2 regions of the Dorea acetigenes genome follow, and region 2 is predicted to be linked to the other one. Evidence: a T-box and tRNA genes for the amino acid it is inferred to sense, from the RefSeq annotation. Region 2 holds a T-box; the other holds one or more tRNA genes.

Region 1 (7,408 bases), on a different contig from region 2:
TCCTTCATAGATTGTCCTGCCCTCTCCCATATGTTCAAAAGACTCCAGTAGGATTTTATCGAAATACCAGTTAATCAGATCATATTTATCCTGAAAATTCCGATAAAATGTCTGCCTTGTTGTTCCACAAGTATCTGCAATCTCCTTCACTGTAATCCGCTCCACCGGCGTATCCTTCATACATTGCTTCATTGCATCCGCCAGCCGGTATTTCATCAGTTCCTGTTTCTTCATCTTACGGAACCTCCTCTTTATGACGCAAGCCGTCCGTCTTACTCTCTATCTTCTATTCTACAGCCGACTGCTTCACACGCGCAAGACCTTTTGCGACGGATGGTACAGATATAATAATAAGAGTAATGATTCCCTCCGCCAGAAGAAAACTATAATTATACACAATCGGATACACGCTCTTTAACGCCGCCGGAAAATTATCCGGCATATAAGACATCCAGTACAGGTATCCGCCCAAGGCATGAAACGCCCCTCTTGCAAGCACTGCCACAACATATCCTTTTATCAGCCCTCCCTTGCTCTTCGCAAAAAAGCCTGCAACTCCCAATGCCGCAAAAGCAAGGATATAATCGCAGCATACCTGGAAAAAGGACAGCACGTACGGCTCCTGTATAAACTGAAGAATACCATAAGCAAGTCCAACCAGCATTCCCGTCTTTACACCATACCAATTTGCTACCAGTACAATAAATAACATGCTGCAAAGCGTTACGCTTCCGCCCCACGGCAGCCGAAAAATCCTGATATAAGATGTCAGAAACGCAAGCGCTATCGCCATCGCACAGAATACCAACTGTTTCGTTCCCATTTTCTTTTTCCCGGAACTCTTTCCCGCGAAATAAGACGCCAGCGCAAGAACTGCCAATCCCACAATTACACACACTACATAACCGGCTGTCGTAAGACCGCCCTCTGCATTAACCATAAATCCAAACATAAAAAAGCCTCCCAATAAAATGGTAACAATATATCACAAAAAAATCAAGAGTCACTAAACTCTTGATTTATAAGTAAAAATCGGAGTGACAGGATTTGAACCTGCGACCTCTACGTCCCGAACGTAGCGCTCTACCAAACTGAGCCACACTCCGTTATATTGACCGGACATCTTGGATAACCGCAACACCCGGCGCCCCTGCCAAGGAACTACGGAAAAGGGACTTGAACCCCTACTAACAGAGTCAGAGTCTGCTGTGCTGCCAATTACACCATTCCGCATCATTTTGTTTTCGTTCTTCTGTGTTGTCCAGCAAACAAATATTATTATACCAAAAACTTTTCAAAAATCAACCCCTTTTTTTGTTTTTTTTGTTTTTGGTTTTTCTCACCAATTTTAAATGCCGAAAAGTGTAAATTTATGGTAAAAAAGCAGAAATTATTTTCTAAAGGTTCGTTTTCTGTATCCTATAAACAGGAGCATCGTCAATATAAAGGTTATTCCCTCTGCCATAAGCGGACTCCACCAGATACCCGCTCCGCCAAAAAGTGCCGTCAGTGCTGCCAGGCTGAGAACCAATGCCACAATCGTTCTCGAAAGAGAAATGCAAGTTGCCTCAGCAGGCTTCTCTACTGCCGTAAAATAACCGCCAACGACTACATTATAACCGGCAAGCAAAAATGACAGAGCAAAGATACGAAGCACATCGCAGGAATACTTATATAAATCCCCCATATCCGGCGCAATGAACAGCTTCACGATTCCATTTGCTCCCAGCAGGCATCCACCGGTAAATAGAACAGACGCCACCACTGCTGCCGTAATGCCATAGCGGAAAAGCTTTCTGCATTTATCCATCCGCTTCTGTCCATAATAATAACTAATCAAAGGCTGATAACCCTGCGCAATCCCTACCATCGTCATGATCGCGATTGAATTCACATAAGAAATAATGGTATAGCTTACCAGCGCATCTTCATTTAAGAACTTAAGAATCGCCTGGTTAAATAAGAAAATAATCAATCCGGTAGACAATTCTGTAATTCCGGAAGGCAGGCCATTCTTAAACTCTCGCCAGACAAGCGGTATATCCGGCTTAAATCTGCAGAATTTAATCGTACCCTTCTTTCCGCAAAAATGTACCAGATACAGTGTAATCAAAAGCACATGGGCAATGCCTGTAGCAAGCGCTGCGCCGCCAATTCCCATATGCCATCTCATTACCATGAAATAATCAAGGATTACATTTACCGCAGAACCAATTGTCACAATTGCAGTCGCTCTCTTCGGATATCCATCCGTCTTAATCAATGTTTCGAAAGAATAGGATAGGATAAATAATCCCGAAAACGGTACAATGCTTCCCAGGTATTCCAGCACGTATTCCATATTCACTTCCGTAGCTCCGAGAAACGCCGCAACGGGCTTAAGATTCAGCATTACCACCACCGTAATCACAACCGAAAAGATGGTAAGCAGTACAATATTCTGAGTAAAAATCTCATTCGCTTTCCTGCCATCCTTCTCCCCCAGCTTAATCGCTACAACCGTGGATGTTCCTACCGCAAATAAAATAGAAACAGCATACAGCGCCATAATATAGGGCATCACGATATTTACAGCGGTCAGCGCCACCTCCGACACACCTCTTGCCACAAATATTCCGTCTACCATCGTATAAAGCGCAAATACCCACTGGGCAACGATAGACGGTATGATAAATTTCATAAAATCTCTTTTTAAAGAATTTCCTTCCAGCATCATGACAGAACCTCTCCTTTTCTCTCTTGCATTTACAGCATAAACCTTAGTATAATACTAAGGTCAAGAGATTACTATTATTTTTATAGGAGGAAGTTTTGTGAAACATTATTACCGAATCGGTGAAATTTCCAGTCTCTACAATATCAGCTCCGATTCTCTTCGTTATTATGAAGAACTGGGAATTTTAAAACCAAAGCGCGGAGAAAATAATTATCGGATGTACCATATCCATGATATCTGGCGGCTGAATGTCATCCGCGACCTGCGGGAGCTGGGCTTTTCTATGGAACGCATCCGGGAATACCTGAACAACCGGAGTCTGGCAGGTACGGAAGCGCTTCTTCAGGAAGAGCTGACTGTAATTGAAGAAAAAATGCAGTCTCTGGATGCACTGAAAACTAATATAGAAGACCGCCTGGAAACCCTGCGGGATACCAGGAAACAGCCCCTTGGCATCATCGAAAAAAAGGAAATTCCCGAACGTCATTGCTATACCATCCATTCCGGTTATAAGCTCGACACGGAGATGGACATATTAATCAAACAATTACTGAATAAGAATCCGGACAAACTCTACATCATCGGCAATAACCGTATTGGTTCCGTCATCCCTCTTGAAAGCGCTATAGCCGGACACTTCAGACATTACACAGACGTCTTTATCATAGACAAAGATGGGGATGAAACCATCCCCGGCGGAGCCTACCTTACCGTAAGCTATCAGGGCGACTGTGCCCAGAACGCAGACTATATCCCACGGATGTTGAATTACGCCCGGGAACAAGGACTTTCCCCGGAAGGACCTTTTCTGGAACTTCTATGGGCAGATATCCACCAGAGTGAAAAAGAGCAAGAACATATTACAGAATTACAAATAAGGTGCGGGGAATAATCCCCGCACCTTATTCCAAACAGACGGCTTCTGGCCTCAAGCCGCTTTACCTAATGTCTTGTTTAATACTTCCGCAGAAATCTTGTGATAATCGTCGCACATTCCGCACGATTTGCATTTCCCTGCGGGTCAATTCTTGTTTCATTATCCTTTCCGGTAATGATTCCGGTTCCGACTGCCCACTGCATCGCTTCCCGGGCAAAGGAACTTACACTGGAAGCATCTGCAAATTTGCTGAAATCAGCTTTTTCGCTGACATCATATCCCAAACCTTGTGCATAGCGGTACATCATAACCGCCATCTGCTCACGGGTAATATTGTCAGCAGGTCCAAAAAGCCCCGTATTAGAATAACCGGTTACAACACCAACATCACTTGCCCAGAGTATTGCATTCGTATACCACTGTTCATTCGCCACATCCGGGAATTTTGGCGTATATGTTACTGCCGGTTCACCGCTCATCCGATAAAGAATCACTGCAAACTGTGCTCGTACCAGAGGATCTGCCGGGCCAAAGACTGTAGGCTTCAATCCCGTCATGATATTGTTATAATAAACATTCGCCACATAGTCGAAATACCAGTCCGTATCATTTACATCTGTAAATGGCATAGGTTCGCAGACATAGATAGGGAATGTAGTTGTTTTCCCTCCGTAAGTAACCGTTACTGTCTGCTCTTCATTCAATTTTGATTCATCATAAGCGCTGCACATCTCACTGATAACCGGCATATAAGAGGTTCCATGTTTGCATTCTACCTTCAATACCAGTCCCAGATCATCTATATCTTCTCCTCGCTCCAACAGGTAAGTATACGCATTCTCTTCCTCAATGGATATACTGGTTGGCGTACAGCTTCCAATAAACATCTGAACCCAATAATTATAATAGTGATTCGGATCATTTTCATTATAACCATACCCTACCGCAAGATGATTATAATCCGTATCCAGCATGTTCGCACGGTGTCCCTCACTGTTCCACCAGCCGTCTAATACTTCAGCCGCATCAGCATAACCTGCTGCGATATTCTCTCCGCCAACATCATAGGAAGCTCCCGCTTCTGTTAAAGCCGTAAAACAGTCGTTCCCATTTGGTCTGGTGTGATCAAAGAAAGTCTGTATCTCCTGTGCCCTGACATCCGCCGCCTTCTGCATCTTGTCCGTAACAGACAAAGGCTGAAGACCATTTATCATACGAATCTTATTCGTACCATACAGGACTGCCCACTCTTCAATACTGCATCCTACAGAAGACAAATCGGCAGTCTCAAAGACTTCCTCCATATCTTCTGCCGCAAATTCAGGCATCACTGCATCTTCTGCCACCTGAATTCCTTCCTCCGTCTGTCCCTTCCAAGAAGCAGCGTCTCCTATCACCGCTGCCTCCTTAGCACTCACTGGCATCGCCATCATGCTAAACGCCAAAACTGCCGCCAAAATCCTGGTTCTTTTTTTCATACTCTTTACCTCCTTTTACTTCTCATATGCTTCATTAAACCGCATAATGATCGTCGCGCACTCTGCACGGCTTGCATTTCCCTGCGGATCAAGCCTTGTTCCATTATCCTTTCCGGTAATGATTTTCATTCCGACTGCCCACTGCATCGCATCTTCTGCAAATGAGCTCACACCGGAAGCATCTGCAAATTCACTAAAATCTGCTTTCTTACTGATATCATAGCCTTTATATCTTGCATATCGGTACATCATAACCGCCATCTGCTCCCGGGTAATTTTATCAGCCGGGCCAAAAAGTCCCGTATCGGAATACCCGGTGACAACCTCTATACTGTTTGCCCAGAGAATCGCATCTGTGTACCATACACCTTCTCCCACATCCGGGAATTTAGCTGTATAAGCAACTGCAGGCTCTCCGTTTAGCCGGTGAAGAATAATCGCAAACTGCGCACGCACAAGCGTCTGCGCCGGGCCGAATGTCTCCGTATTCAGTCCCTTCATCAGATCATGCTGATATACATAGCTTACATATTCATAATACCAATCCCCGGAAGCCACATCCTTGAATGGAAGCTCCTGTGTCGGCGTCGGATCTGGTGTTGGCGTCGGATCCGGCGTTGGGTCTGGATCCGGTGTTGGTGTCGGATCTGGCGTTGGGTCTGGATCCGGCGTTGGGTCTGGATCCGGTGTTGGTGTCGGATCTGGCGTTGGGTCTGGATCCGGCGTTGGGTCTGGATCCGGCGTTGGGTCTGGATCCGGTGTTGGGTCTGGATCCGGCGGAGTTTCTTTCTCTGTCACCGTCACCCTGAACGCAGCTGTTTTTCCTCCGTAAGTAACCGTTACTATCTGCTCTTCATTCAACTTTGATTCATCATAAGCGCTGCACATCTCACTGATAACCGGCATATAAGAAGTTCCGTGCTTGCACCCTACCTTCAATACCAGCCCCAGATCATCTATATCCTCTCCCTGCTCTAACAGATAAGTATGCGGATTCTCTTCTTCAATGGATATACTGGTTGGCGTGCAGCTTCCAATAAACATCTGAACCCAATAATTATGTAAGAGGCTCGCATCATTTTCTTTATATCCATGTCCCACTGCGAGATGATTGAAGCTCGTCTCCAGCATATTCTCGCGATGTCCCTCACTGTTCCACCAGCCGTCTAACACAGCTGCTGCATCAGAATAACCCGCTGCGATATTCTCTCCGGCAGCATCATAGGAAGCTCCCGCTTCTGTTAAAGCTGTAAAACAACTGCTTCCATTTGGTCTGGTGTGAGCAAAGAGATTCTGCAACTCCTGTACCCTGACATCCGCCGCCTTCTGCATCTTATCCGTAACAGACAATGGTTGAAGACCTTTTATCATACGAATCTTATTTGTACCATACAGGACTGTCCACTCCTCAACACTACATCCCACACAGGACAAATCGACAGTTTCAAATGTTGGTATCGGATCCAGTGTTGGCATCGGTCCTGGATCCGGCGTCGGATCCGGCGAAGTCTCCTTCTTCGTCACGGTCACTTCGCAGGATGCGCTCTTCCCATTGCTTGTTGTTACCGTTACCGTCGTACTTCCCGGCGCCACTGCCGTCACTTTGCCGTTAGCGTCCACAGTTGCTACCGCCGTATTTCCCGACTTCCACTCTACCTCTGTCTCGACTCCATCCGGCGTCAGAGAATAGGTAAGAGCTTCACTGCTTCCCTCTTCCAAAATAAGTGACGTCTTATTTAACGCAATATCATCCGGCTCTATAATTTCATAAAGCTCTGTGGACAAAATCTCCCCGGCTGCCTGATTAGGATTCTGCTTGATAACATACTCAATCTGATGTCCTTTTCTTCTGATTCCATAAAGATACCCTTTTGCCAGAACATCTTCATCCGGTTTGTACACCAAGCTGTCTCCCTGCCCGTCAAGAGATATCTTTCTTATTTCTGCAGATGTATTGTAATAAAGCGCATCATCATAGAAAAACAATCCCGAATATGCACTCATCCAATAAGAATATGCACCCCCCCCAGACATACCATCTTCCCAGATTTTTCAATTCGCTTTCTGTCTCGTCTTCCAAATCCCGCTTATAAAGAGAGTGGTCTTTTATATAGTAAGCATTCTCATCCTGTAAAATAATCGGCGAATCCACCTCAGTCCAATATGCATCGTCATATTTGGTACTATCGCATACCAGATTTGTCAAATCCCAGTCATGATGCTCTGTTTCTTTTATCGCCGCGTCACTGAGCAGGAAATTAGAATGGCCTACCTGCCCGAATCTGTCTCTTACCGGATCGTCCCAGGTTACATCTACATGATAATAAGAACCGTCAA
Region 2 (7,408 bases):
GAATTCTGTGATACATTGAATCATGCGATTGAAAAACAGAAAGAGGAGCTTGGCCTGCGGGATTGGGTCTACGGCGCAAGTGAAAATGAAGGATATCCAAGGCTTACGAGAGAAGTGGTGGTACAGCAGACTCTGACAAATGAGAAGCTTGGCATCAGCGTCAGCGGCTTGATTCATCCGGGAGCAACTCTGAAGCTTGAAAAGCTTTCTTCAGACCATGCGGAATATAAGAGTGTTGCCGAGGCGCTGAAATCCGGCAAGCTGCTGGAAGGCTGGAAATTATCGCTGGTTTATGCGGACGGTACTTACAGCACATGGGAAGGAAAGCTTACCGTTACGTTGAAGCCGGAGACGAAAGAGAAGCTTAAGGATCTGAGTATCTTCCACCAAAACGATAAGGGCGATGTGCTTGAACTTAAGACACAGAATGACGGCGAACAATTAATTGTCCAGACAAATACGCTGGGAAGCTTCTGCGTTGTAAAGGGAGAGACGGGAAGCCAGACGACAGATAACCAGAATGGCAGCAGTCAGAATAATAAAAGTACAGTAAAGACAGGCGATACGGCGAATCCGGCTGTGCTGATCTTCCTGCTGCTGGTATCCGGAGGAATCATCATTCTTTTGTTTATCCGGCATAAAAAAAGACGTTCGTAGCATAGGCTTCATGTAAGCGGAGGAAAGAATGAAAGACAAGAAAAAAAGATATTGGACACTTTTGGTTTTATTAATTGTAATTCTGATTGCAGGGATTGCGGCAGCCGTTTACTTTTCCCGGCAAAAGGATCCAGAGACGGGCGGCAATGCGTATGTGGATGCAGATGCCTCGGCATGGGACGATGGCATTGACACGGAAGAGCCGAGAGAGATTACTGAAAATATTCTGGTGCCGGGATACAGCGGCGCTGAGATGAAGGCAGGCGATACGACGCTGAGCCTGCGGATCGGAAACCCGGAGGAGAACACCTGCTATCTGCAGGCAACTCTGCAATTGGAAGATGGAACTGTATTGTATGAATCCGGTTTGCTTGAACCCGGAACCGGGTTCGAGCAGATCGAACTGAACCAGACGCTGGAGGCAGGAACCTACGAGGCGCTGGTACATTATCAGGGGTATAGCATGGATGAGGAACGCAGCGAGCTGAATGCCAGCGACTCTGCATTTACTCTGACAGTTACACCATAAATGAAAAACATGTAATAACATGAATCAGAAAGCGAGGAAAAAATATGAGTATGAAGAAAAAAATGGCTCCGTTTCTGGCGGCGGCGCTGCTGGCAGCTAATGCTTTGCCGGTAATGGCAGTAGATGTGAGCGGAGGGGATGTTTCAGATATCCAGGATGTTACAAATGCCCAGCAGTCCGGAAGCACAACGGTGGTTGCGAATGTAGCGGAAACAGATCCGGGAGCTGTGGAGTATATTGTTTCTGTTCCCAAATATGTGGACTTTGGCGGTCTGAAGCGAAATGGAGAAGGGGAATATAATCTGGTTTTGAATGGGAAAGTGAAATTAACATCCGTTTCTAATCTGGATGCAAGTAAGAGAGTGGCAGTTCTGGTACAGGATGCGGCAAATGGAACGGAAGGATTCCGGATTTACGGTCAGACCGGCGCTGCTGCAAGTAATAATCAATATCTGGTATATAATATTCTGGCAAATAGCAACGATTTGCTTGCAAGTACGAAATATGCCAATGGATTTTTGATTGGCGCGTTCCAGAACGCAGAGGACGCTGTTAATTTAGATTTTAAACTGGATCAGAATCAGATTACGGGAGAACTGGATAACTGGGTAGGAACTTACCAGGGAACACTTACATTCTATAGTAAAGTGGTTGATGCGGCTGAATATAACTAAGAAACAGAAGAGGTGGGAAAATGCGGCGGATAGCAGCGGTTCTTCCAGTCAGCCTCTGTCTTATGATAACAGCTATGATCATGTCTGCGCCACTTCCGGTTTGTGCCGGGACGTTGTCTGGGGATGAGCAGACCGGGAGTACGGAACAGACGGTGGTGACAGCACAGGTAGAGGCGGAAGAGGAACCGACAGAGCCGGAGCCGGAGGAACCACCGGGCGGCGAGGAACCGGACGGCGGGAAAACGGATGACAGACTGAAAAAGAGTGTCCGAACCGGAGACTATAATGAAAGAATCACCTTGCTTTTTCTACTTTTGCTGGGAAGTATGCTGATTATTGCGGACAGAATCCGAAGGTTGAGCAGACCGTGATTAAGAAGAAAGTGATGAAGAATGTGCTTTGGACTTCCTTTTAAGGAAGCACAAAGCACATTTTTTCTTTCGTCCGTGGATGGAGGAAGGAAAGCTTGTAGGCACAAAGCATTAGCTCCTGCTTATCCTGCTGTCCGGATCGTTCCCGGCGGATGCCGCCGGAAGCACTGCTGTTCCCGGCATCCGGCGCTGAAGGATTATATTTGGTGTCGCCGACAATCGGACATCCCATGTGGGCGAGCTGGACACGGATCTGGTGATGCCGCCCTGTGTCAAGATGAATTTCCAGAAATGTGTGGGCGCTGTTTTCCTTTGCGGGGATACCGGTATCCGTGAGTGCGCCTGCGCTCTCGGGGGAAATGGTGCGGTAGTGAAGCCTTGCCGGTTTGGCGCCGGGCGTTTCCTTGTCACAGATGCGGGAAGTATTGGTGCGTCCGTCTTTTACCAGATAATCTTCTAAGGTGCCCTCAGGAACCGGAGGTGTGCCTTCTGTTTCTGCCAGATAATATTTGCCGAAGCCTCCGTTTTGAAGCTGACGGTTCAGTTCACGGGCAGCGGCAGGAGTCTTGGCGAAGACGAGGATACCTGCTACCGGCTGGTCCAGACGGTGGATGACAGCAAGGTACGGCTGCCTGGAAGACGGCTCTCTCGAAGAAGGAATCCCTGCAGCGTTCGCGGCAATATGGTTTTTAATCAGCGTTTCCATATCAGGGTCGGCGGCCCGTCTGGTCTGCACGGGAAGACCATGCGGCTTCCTACATACAATTATGTCGTTATCTTCGTATAAAATGCTTAAAAGGTCTGTTTTCATGGGGTTCTCCTTGACTTATTTTCCTTACACAATTATTATTTAAACATAGTATTTGAATAAATGTCAATCAGGGAAAGAGGAATCATAAGAATGAGTTATCTGTTGTTAGTTTTAGGATTTGTGCTTTTGGTGAAAGGAGCAGATTTTTTTGTGGATGGAAGCTCCAGTGTGGCAAAGATATTGAAAGTGCCGTCCATCGTGATTGGGCTTACGGTAGTGGCATTCGGGACGAGTATGCCGGAATTGTCTGTCAGTGTGACGGCGGCGCTGAATGGAAATAACGATTTGGCGGTCAGCAATGTGCTGGGTTCCAATATATTTAATCTTCTGGTAGTGCTGGGATGCTGTGCGCTGGTGAATCCGGTACACGCAAAATGGTCGCTGCTTAAGAAGGAGTTTCCGTTTTCCATATTTATCACGGTAATCCTTCTGCTTCTGGTTTCTGATTTTTCCGTTACAAAGGTTATCAAAGGGACGGAATCCTTCTCTCTGGGTAAACTGGGAGGACTTTTGTTTCTCATTTTATTTGCCATTTTTTTGTATGCGACGGTCAAGTCTGCGCTGGCTTCCAGAAAGGAGGTGCAGGACGAAGACTATAAAGTAATGAGTCCGTTAAGAAGCGGGGTGTATATTGTCGGAGGTATTGCCGGAATTGCACTGGGAGGAGATTTGGTAGTGGACAGCGCGTCCGACATTGCGGCGGCGTTTGGACTGAGCCAGACTTTTATCGGGCTTACTATTGTTGCGTTGGGAACTTCGCTGCCGGAACTGGTAACTTCGATGGTTGCGGCGGGAAAAGGAGAAAATGATCTTGCGGTAGGCAATGTTGTGGGATCGAATATTTTCAATATTCTGCTGATTCTGGGCGTGTCTGCGGTGATTACACCGATTACACTGGATGTAACGGCAGTATATGATACATTTATTTTGATTATTGCCAGCCTGGTTGTGTACATAGCGGCAATTAGTAAGCGGGAGATACGCAGGAGCGAAGGGGCACTTTTCCTGTTGGTGTATTTGATGTTCTTTGTATATATTTTGATTCGATAAGGTGGATGAGTGTGTGAGTAAATTAAAAATAATAGCAGGAGCTGTGGCAGGAATTGTGTGTCTGGCAGGAGCCGTATGCCTGGGGGTTTTTACATGGAGAGATTATCAGACGCAGCAGGAGCAGGCTGCAGGAAGAGAAGAAGCGGAGAAGCTGCTTCGCCCGCTGGATGTGGAGTGGAACCGGATTCAGCAGGAAATAGACGACCTGGAAGAGGAGTATTCCCTTAAAATGGAAGGAACAGGAACGGCGGAAGTGCTCTTTACACATCCGGATGCCCGGGTATATGAAGAAGCGTACCCTATTATGGAAGAGTATGGATATACCGGCGTTCTGGCAGTGTCAGAGCAGCAGTTCCCGGGGACAGAAGGAAATATGAGCCTGGAGCAGTTCCAGGAGCTGATTCAGGCAGGCTGGAGTACTTGTATTGTGTGGAGCGGCGATGATATGTACACGTGGCTGGGCGCATTAGCGCTAAAGATGCAGGAGACGGGAGTCCCCGGCAGCAGCGTGATGTATTTCCCGTCCGAAACATATCTTAAAGAATATGACGAAATTTTGCTTGCCCATGGATTCGCGGCTGCGGTGCATCACGGGGAGGCCGGAGAAATGGATACAGCCGCAGGTGAAGGAGGAATCTGGCATCCGGCTGCGGTCGGGCTGCAGGGAGAGACGCCGAAGTACCGGCTGGATGACGCCGTGAAAAATAAGGCAAACATTGTTTATACGGTGGGCTGGCAGCAGGAAGATGAGATGTATAATGAAAAAATGTTCCGGTCAATGCTGAGTTATTTTAAACAATACCAGGAAGAAAGTGGTCTTCAGGTAATGGATATTGCGGGAGCGGGGGAATACAGGCAGCAATTGGAAAATGATAAAGGGGCAATTGAACAGGAATATCTGCAGAAGAAGGAAGAACTGGAACGGCAGAAGGAAGACATAGAACGCCAAATGGATGAAATCGGGAAATAACCTCTTGACAAATGCCGGTAATTTTATTAGAATTTCCTTAATTGAATAATCCGTCGGCAATGATAGTTGCAGAAGACGGAGTGGCAGTGAAGAGGAATAGTAATTGCAGCGGAAGTCCTACAGAGAGAGAATCCATTGGCTGAAAGATTTTTGATTAGAAGCGCAGTGAACCTACCTTGGAGCCTCTGTGCGAAAGCACAGCGTGACATTAGCGTTAATGGTGATGAGAGAGGACTGCGGAAGGGCCGCAGTTAATTAGGGTGGTACCGCCGAGCTTTTCGGTCCCTTTGAGGGAAGCGAAAGGCCTGGCGTTTTTTGTTTCCCGCATCAGAATTAAGTGGAGCAAGGGCTCCGCAGGAATGAAAAGGAGAAAAGAGACATGGCAAAGGAAAAATTAGTCAAAAATATCACACCTCGTGATGAAAATTTTGCACAGTGGTACACGGATGTTGTCCGTGAAGCTGAGTTATGTGATTACTCAAGCGTAAAAGGATGTTTGAACTACCTGCCGAATGGTTATGCAATCTGGGAGCTGATTCAGGCGGATCTTGACAGACGGTTTAAAGAAACAGGTGTAGAGAACGTATATCTTCCGACGCTGATTCCGGAAAGCCTTCTGGAGAAAGAAGCGGATCACGTTGAGGGATTTGCCCCGGAAGTAGCATGGGTAACGCACGGCGGTATGGAAAGACTGCAGGAAAGATTATGCATCCGCCCTACATCAGAAACCTTGTTCTGTGATTTGTGGTCTAAGACCGTACGGTCATACCGGGATCTGCCGAAGGTATGGAATCAGTGGAATTCTGTGCTCCGTTGGGAGAAGACGACGAGGCCGTTCCTCCGCTCCAGAGAATTCTTGTGGCAGGAGGGACATACGTTGCATGCAACTTACGAGGAAGCAGAAGAAAGAACTATCCAGATGTGGCATGTATATGAAGACTGTTACAGAGAGACGCTGGCAATGCCGTTCGTATCAGGAAGGAAGGCAGAGCATGAGAAGTTTGCAGGTGCACAGGATACCTACACGATTGAAGCGCTGATGCATGACGGTAAAGCACTGCAGTCTGCAACCAGCCATTTCTTCGGAAGTGGATTCCCGGATGCATTTGATATTAAATATATAGATAAGAATAATCAGCCTCACAGCTGTTATGAGACTTCATGGGGATGGTCCACCAGAAGTATCGGCGGATTGATTATGGTTCACGGTGATGACGACGGTCTGGTACTGCCTCCGCATGTTGCTCCGGTAGAGTGCCGTGTCATTCCGGTAGCACAGCACAAAGAAGGCGTGCTTGACAGAGCTTATGCGCTGTTAGAAGAACTGAAGAAAGCAGGCTACAGAGTGAAAATCGATGATTCTGATAAGAGTCCGGGATGGAAATTCTCTGAGCAGGAGATTCTCGGAATTCCTACCCGTATCGAGATTGGACCAAAGGATATTGAGAAGAACCAGGTAATTGTTGTACGCCGTGATACCCGTGAGAAGATTGTGGTATCTCTGGATGAGATTGCAGGAAAGCTGCGCGACATCTTAGAGACAATTCAGCAGGATATGTATAAGAAGGCAGAAGCATTCTTAAACAGCCATATTGACACTGCTGTAACAATGGACGAGATGATAGAGAAGTTTAAGGCAAACCGCGGATTTGTAAAGGCTTGCTGGTGCGGCGATCCGGAATGCGAAGGCGAAGTGAAATACGTAACCGGCGGCGCGGCAACCAGATGTCTGATTGAAGATGAAGAGATGATTTCAGACAAATGTATCTGGTGCGGAAAACCTGCAAAGCATATGGCATACTGGGGTAAATCTTACTAAAAGATATCCCTGACATGTAAAGAAGAGACATTCCTATGAGATGTGGACTTTGTTAAGTTGTGAATAGCGGTGCGTCTCTAAGGAGTGTACTTGGGAGAGTCGGATGCGTCCGGTTCTCCTTTTAATTTACATTGAAGAAAGCAAATCCGGTTTTGATTTCGTGTCCGTAAGCAGTCATACCAGAATGGTAAATGCCAACAGACTGCAGGTATATGCTTTTACGTATAACATATTTAATTGGTTTAGACGCTTGGTGTTATCAGCAAACGTCTGAAAGCAACGCATTGATACCGTCCGTTAAAAACTGCTGAAGATTGCTGCAAAAGTAGTTCGTTCAGCAAGATATATCACATTCAAACTGTGTAGCAGCAGCCCTTATAAAAATGAATTCTATGAGACACTTTCAAATGTCGGCAAGTATGCACAGCTTGCTACACAAGAGGATTTTGATTGATAGATTTTAATTTTGAAAAATATCCGCAAAACAATAAAAAATGCGGATGAATTTCTAAATAAGGAGGCAGAAG

The links. The T-box of region 2 lies ahead of proS (proline--tRNA ligase). A T-box ahead of a tRNA ligase gene usually reads a tRNA of that ligase, here a tRNA-Pro.
Region 1: it encodes a tRNA-Pro, which carries the amino acid that the T-box ahead of proS (proline--tRNA ligase) is inferred to sense. The anticodon was not compared.

What each region holds. Positions count from the first base shown of each region.
Region 1 is NZ_JAOQJU010000034.1:16,486-23,893, forward strand. Features, by position in the region: gene OCV99_RS16290 (TetR/AcrR family transcriptional regulator C-terminal domain-containing protein) at 1-234, opposite strand, end outside; gene OCV99_RS16295 (energy-coupled thiamine transporter ThiT) at 287-952, opposite strand; tRNA gene OCV99_RS16300 (tRNA-Pro) at 1,033-1,106, opposite strand; tRNA gene OCV99_RS16305 (tRNA-Gln) at 1,162-1,233, opposite strand; gene OCV99_RS16310 (MATE family efflux transporter) at 1,391-2,716, opposite strand; gene OCV99_RS16315 (MerR family transcriptional regulator) at 2,814-3,608, shown strand; gene OCV99_RS16320 (CAP and S-layer homology domain-containing protein) at 3,671-5,071, opposite strand; gene OCV99_RS16325 (S-layer homology domain-containing protein) at 5,087-7,105, opposite strand; gene OCV99_RS16330 (transglutaminase domain-containing protein) at 7,044-7,408, opposite strand, start outside.
Region 2 is NZ_JAOQJU010000037.1:16,151-23,558, forward strand. Features, by position in the region: gene OCV99_RS16670 (InlB B-repeat-containing protein) at 1-657, shown strand, start outside; gene OCV99_RS16675 (hypothetical protein) at 686-1,186, shown strand; gene OCV99_RS16680 (hypothetical protein) at 1,231-1,860, shown strand; gene OCV99_RS16685 (hypothetical protein) at 1,881-2,231, shown strand; gene OCV99_RS16690 (RluA family pseudouridine synthase) at 2,272-3,042, opposite strand; gene OCV99_RS16695 (calcium/sodium antiporter) at 3,133-4,092, shown strand; gene OCV99_RS16700 (polysaccharide deacetylase family protein) at 4,106-5,062, shown strand; T-box leader at 5,140-5,352, shown strand; gene proS (proline--tRNA ligase) at 5,442-6,881, shown strand; partial or broken gene OCV99_RS16710 (transposase) at 7,009-7,335, shown strand.